Regions from separate parts of the Wansuia hejianensis genome, predicted to be linked through region 2. Evidence: riboswitches for the same ligand, from Rfam matches in the RefSeq annotation. Region 2 holds a riboswitch; the other holds the start of a gene.
What was found. Region 2 has a riboswitch for cobalamin ahead of H9Q79_RS03970 (energy-coupling factor ABC transporter permease). Riboswitches for the same ligand answer to the same signal wherever they lie in the genome.

Region 1 (3,122 bases), 1.9 Mb from region 2:
CCGCCCCTATCAGAAGGCGGATGATGTGCGGGATGACAAGCCCCACAAACTGGATACCGCCGCTGACACAGACCGCCATGGCTGTGATCAGGCTGGTCACAAAGAGGAACTGTTTCCGGCTCCGGTAGGGGTTTAGCCCCACCGACTGGGCCTCTTCCTCTCCAAGCATCAGGATATTCAGCTTCCGTGCGTGCCAGAAAAGCCAGGTTGTGCCCAGCAGAATCGGCAGAACCACCAGCTTCACATGTTCCCATCGGGTGGAGGACAGGCTTCCCATGGACCAGTATAGGTATTCCTTCATCTGTCCCTCTTCCATATAACTCAGGATCAGCGAAACCATGGCGCGCAAAAAGGTGCTGACGGCGATTCCCGCCAGCACCAGCGTGAGGACGGAAACCTTTCCCTTCCTCGATGAAAAGCTGAACACCCCGAAGGCCGTCAACAGCGCGCCCGCCACCGCCATCAGCGGCATGGCCAGAAAGGTGGCCGCCGAAAGCCCTGTGGCAATGGCCAGAATAGCTCCCAGGCTGGCTCCGCTGGTAATACCCAGCACACCCGTATCCGCCATAGGGTTTTTGTACACGCCCTGGATGACCGCGCCGGATACGGCGAAACCCATGCCGGTCAGCATGCTCAGCAGCACCCGTGGAAAACGGATGTTGAAGAGAATGTTGGTTCGCGCCTCCGAGACCGGAAATTCTGCCCCGAACAGCTCATTGGCCAGAATTTTCCCTGTTTCCTCCAGAGGCATGGCCACCGAACCGATGACCAGCCCCAGGATGAATATGACGGCCAGCGCAAAGCCCAAAACGATAAATACGCGCTTTTTTCTCATATGCCAGGCCTTCCCTTATTATTTATAGAGATCCGGATAGCAACTCTCTGCGATAAACTCCAGCCCGTCCACCGCGAACTGGGAAACGTTCGTGATGGAGTTGTCCGTGGAGGCGTAAATTCTTCCGTTCTTCACCGCATCTACCGTCTGCAGGCTTTCGTCGCTTTTCAGGGTTTCCACAAAGGCCTGGAACTCCTCGTCCGTATCGGAAGCCCACTCCACCAGAATGATGACCTCCGGATTCATTTCCACGATCTGTTCCTTGGAAATCTTCGCCGTTCCCTCCAGTCCGGCCTCAGACGACACATTGACCGCTCCCGCCGTCGTCACCATATCGTCGAAAATCGTTCCCAGGGCATTGCTGCTCTCGTGCATGTTGTAAGCCATAACCCGGACCTTATCCTCTTCCGCGATCCCGTCCGCCACGGTCTCCACCGCCTGAATCCGTTCCTCCATATCCTGAACCAGAGCCTCTGTCTTTTCATCATCGCCCAGCAGGTAGCCCAGATCCTTCACAATCTGCACCTGCTCCTCCAGGGTTTTCGGCGTCGTATAGCCGTAGAAGGGGATGCCGCTATCCGCAATCTGCGCCTTCAGGTCCTCGTCCACCCAACTGGAACCAATGATAAAATCCGGCTCCAGGTCCATCAGAATCTCCGCGTTTTCGTTGATTCTGGGAATATCCTCATAAACCGAAGCATCGGCCGCCAGATAGGCGCAGCCGTTGTCCAGGCCCGACAGGCCCGCAATAAATTCCGCGTCCGTCAGCCCCAGCAGCATTTCATCCGTGCCGAACACTAGGGACGCCACCCGCTCCGGACGGCTCTCCAGTATAACTGTCGTATCCTCGGATACCTGAAGCTCCCGGGGATAGGACGCCTCTGCCGTCTCCCCGGAGGAGCCGGACGAGGCGGCTGAATCCGCGGCGCTGTCCTCCCCCGACGACGCACTCACAGAAGCCGACTCCGATGATGTGCCGGAAGAATCCGCAGCCTCCGTCCCGGAGGATGTGACCGCCGAGCCGGAGCTGGACGCATCGCCCCCTCCGCCGCATCCGGCCATCAGTCCCGCTCCCAGAGACAGCGCCGCCATTACCGCCAACATTCTTGTTTTCATTCGACTCATGATTTTTTCCTCCTGTCCTTCCATAAAGATGCTTCTGGCTCTGTGTCTGCCCAAATAAAAAGAACCCCCATTGCATACAATGGCGATTCACAGTTTTCCAACTCAGGCCACTCTTTTTCCCACCAAAAAGCAATGTTTTTTCTCGCAAGGCAGGTCTCCTGGCTGAAATCGTCATCTGCTCCGCCTTCCCAGGAACGAATCCCAGTGGCGTCTTGGAACAGATATAATTATCACAGTAAAGCGGGCTGCCGCAGATTCTCACTGCATTCCCTTTTCAACACAGCATAGCTGTGTACCCTGCAAGTTGTCCCTATTCTGTTTTACTTTCGAAAGTACAGGCTAAGTATAGCCGATTCTTCTTCTTTTTGTAAAGTATCAAATCGGCATATATTTATTCCAAAATCATATTGTTCGCTGCCGTTCACCGTGCGCTGTCATTCAAAAATTCCCGAATCAGTTTCTTGACCTCCTCTATGTCCCTTTTATTCCATACCGCCATAATACTCTGCTCCTCGCAGAAGGGAATCAGCCGCACCCGGCGGTTGTCCTCAGGATAGAAAAGCCTCGGCCCCAGCGTAATTCCCTGGCCGATTTCCACCTGTACGACAGCCGTCACATCGCTGTTCACATAACGAACCGATTCCGGCCTGACCTGATGTTCTACGCAGAGACGGTGGATGCCGCACTGCTTCTGAGGGCTGTTCTCTGGCTGTCCAAAAATCAGCCGCTGACCGTTCAGGTCATCGTAGGTCATGGCGGATAGCTTTGCCAGAGGACTTTTCTCATGAACCACCGCCACCAGCGGGCAGGTTCCCACCTTCTTGGTCTCAAAGCAGTCCTGGCCCTCGGGAATATCCGTTTCCAGTAGAAAGGCCATGTCCAGCTCCTTTTTCTGCAGGTCCTCCAGCAGCAAGGCGCGGTTCTCTCGTTTGACCCGAATGTCCAAATCGGGCTTCCGCCGGGCCAAACCTTCCACAAACGGAAAAAGAAATCCGGAGGTATTCAGCACGGGAAAACAGCCGATGGAAAAATTGCTCATCTCAAACCGCTGAAGGCGGCTGGCCTCCGCCAGGTCCCGTTTGTAGCTGTCCAGCATTTTCTTCCACATCTCATACAGGTGTTTCCCCGCCCTAGTTAGCCGGACGCTGCGCCCCTCCCGGGC
Region 2 (3,122 bases):
GTAAATGCTGCCGACTGGAATCGCATAAGCGTCCAGCGGTGTTTTTGAGAAGTTGATGAGTATTGCGAGAGTGGACAACAGAAGGAATACCAGGGGGATCATCAGCAGCTTCCAGTAACGGAAGAACGGGATTCCGCCCTTTCCGACTGTCAGAATCCCGTTCACTATAAGGACGAGAACAGCCATGAGAATCGAACGGCTGATGATACACATACAGAGTGTGATCAGCGCGAAAGCAAATTTCTCACCGGCGTTCACATACCTTAATTTAGAGTTGTAACATAGTTTATCGATCACTATCATGGAATGAATTCCTCTGGAGTTCTATACAGCTTGCCTATAGTTCCTCGCTCACTTTGCCGAGCTTCTTGCGTTCATAAAATCTGCCGATGAAGAAACAGAGAATCCCCACTCCCAGGCCGGTCTGCACGCAGAAGAGAAGGCTTTCGATCTCACCGGGAAGCTCTCCGCCGATGGCTGATTCCAGAACCGGGGTAAACCATGGTTCGTAACCAGGAGACATTTCTTCCACAACCTGGCTTCCGGCGTCATCGGAACCGCCGAATTCGGCGCCTCTCAGAGCGAAAAACGGGATGATGGCAATTAAAGCGGCTACTATTAATAAGATGATTACAGTCTTTTTATTCTTACTCATTCTGCTGCCTCCTTCATAAAGCCGATGGACTTCAGTTCCTTCGCTGCGAAGGACTCCATGGCGATGATGATTACAACGGTCAGGATGCCTTCGATCACTGCCAGCGGCACCTGGGTGGGTGCAAAGACGGCAAGGAATTTTCCAAAGGATGCACCGACGCCGCCCGCCTCTGAAGGATGGGCGATTGCCAGCTGGAAGGCGGTTACACAGTATGTAAAAAGATCACCGATGGCGGCAGCCAGAAATACGCTGATTCTGCGGTTCGCCTTGCATTTTCTGCAGACAGCGTAGATACCGAAGGATACCAGGGGTCCGGCAATTGCCATAGAAAAGCAGTTGGCGCCGAGGGTGGTCAGTCCGCCGTGTGCCAGCAGGATCGCCTGGAACAGCAGGACAATGATTCCCAAAACGCTGACGGTAGCCGGTCCGAAGAGAATTGCCCCGAGCCCGGTTCCGGTCATATGAGAGCAGCTCCCGGTTACTGACGGGATCTTCAATGAAGAAATAACAAAGATGAACGCCCCGGATATTGCGATCAGCGTCAGGGCTCTCCGGTTTTCCTTCACCGTCTTGTTAATCTTAAAAAATCCTGCCAGTAAAAAGGGAATACAGATTACTCCCCAGAGGATACAGTAGGACGGCGGCAGGTATCCCTCCATAATGTGCATGGCATTGGCAGCAGGCACAATGCCGAAGCAGAGGGCCAGGGCGGCGGCCAGTACAACGAGTTTCTTTTGTTTCTTGCTCATACATTTCTCCTTTCATTCTGAGCCGGCTCCATTCTTCCGGCGGCACGCAATTTGCGCACAAAAAAAGCCGCATCTGACTGCTTGGATTTAGATGGGCCCAGACAGCCGGAAACGGGCTGTCTTACGCCTTGTCATCGCACGTAACAATGGCATAATTACATACAATGGGTAGGTCTTCTGACTCATGCATCATCATCTTTACCGTCTTCCCGGTTGCCCAGTGACATATGTGGCAAAGACTACGCAATTACAGCGGCGTGACCGTGCGGGATTCTAACCCGGCTTCCCTATTATCCTGTGGAATGAAACACAGACACCTCATTGCATTTAATTGACTTTAGTATATCGGCAAAATGTTTGATTGTCAAGCTGTAAACGCAGGCCCATCCGGTTTTACAAAAATTCAATACACAATTATTTCACAATATTCTTGACTTTCTAATAAAATGAAGGTATCATAAATAAGATCAAAAGTTTGATATTTTGATCTTTTGCAATTGAATAATAACAGGATACAGTCTGCCGGCGGAAGGCGATAATAGGGAATCCGGTGAAATTACGGAGCCATACGGGAGGGATCCCGATTGTGTGGAAAGCCCACAATTACCTACTGTTTTCTCTAAGAATACATCGATAGGAGGATATGATCGGTGTAGGAGAAGTACGCACAGACTGAATTTAGCAGAGCTTCTCCAATTTAGGAGAAGTTTTTTTGTTTCATAGGAAAGTTCCTCCTATGAAATAAAACCTTCCGGGGGATGCACACGCGCGCTAAGGAAATATGGCCGCTGAGGCGGCAGCGCTCCGGCGCGGGAGTCCGGCAAGCCGGGCTCTTTGTACTTGCAGTGATTATCTGTAATAAAAGGCAGCTTTGCAGGCCCTGGAATAATATTTGCTTAACGGCTGTTCTTATTGCAAAAAATAAAATCATATACTCCGCATCTGAATAAGAGCGGGCAGTGCTGCACCACGGTCAGAGAGTTATCTCTGTTTAAAGGAAACGTTGTAAAGCGACTCATCTTCCGAGCTGTGAATGGGGACAAGGAATGCACAAATGCCACTGGGGTCAAGAAATTCTGGGAAGGCGCATTCTGCGGGTGAACCAAAGCCAGAACACAAAACGTGGGTGATATGCACACTGTGAGCTTTGAAAATGTCTAAGGCAAGAGGACGTTTCTTTTTTGTACCCTTTTTTGCCATATGAGTTTTGGGCAGTGATCACGTGCATTGCCTGTGCTGAAGATTAATCCTAAAGATGTGGGCTACCTGAGGGAGGGATTTGAGATGGAGGGTGTAATGGTGATAAGCCGCTGCAGCAAAGCGGCAGGGAAAAAAGCATTAAGAGAAAAAGTGTTTTCGATGGACAGCCAGGATACTAAAATTGTAAAATATGCGATGAAAAATAATATTCGGATTCAGGCTGCTAATCTGGAAAATATCCGGCAGATCGGTGAAGAGGCTTTTATGGGATGTACTTCCCTGAATACTGTCCGTTTGGAGAATTTGAGAAAAATTGACAAGAGAGCCTTCAGTGGCTGCAGCAAGCTGAAAAAGCTTCACTTTCCATCTTCTCTTTATAAAATACAGTCAGGAGCATTTCAGAACAACAAAAGGCTGCAGACAGTAATATTTCGAAAAGCATGTGGTATGAGGCTATTGGATAGTGAAGTGTTTTCAGGATGTGCAGGTCTTAGGGACATTCGATTTCCCGGAAAGCT

Region 1: it holds a riboswitch for cobalamin, as region 2 does, so the genes downstream of both, H9Q79_RS13355 (ABC transporter substrate-binding protein) here and H9Q79_RS03970 (energy-coupling factor ABC transporter permease) in region 2, are expected to answer to the same signal.

The regions. Positions count from the first base shown of each region.
Region 1 is NZ_CP060635.1:2,893,090-2,896,211, forward strand. Features, by position in the region: gene H9Q79_RS13350 (FecCD family ABC transporter permease) at 1-835, opposite strand, end outside; gene H9Q79_RS13355 (ABC transporter substrate-binding protein) at 854-1,960, opposite strand; cobalamin riboswitch at 2,092-2,275, opposite strand; gene H9Q79_RS13360 (LysR family transcriptional regulator) at 2,382-3,122, opposite strand, start outside.
Region 2 is NZ_CP060635.1:846,451-849,572, forward strand. Features, by position in the region: gene cbiQ (cobalt ECF transporter T component CbiQ) at 1-303, opposite strand, end outside; gene H9Q79_RS03965 (energy-coupling factor ABC transporter substrate-binding protein) at 338-655, opposite strand; gene H9Q79_RS03970 (energy-coupling factor ABC transporter permease) at 652-1,404, opposite strand; cobalamin riboswitch at 1,555-1,741, opposite strand; cobalamin riboswitch at 2,358-2,543, shown strand; gene H9Q79_RS03975 (leucine-rich repeat domain-containing protein) at 2,689-3,122, shown strand, end outside.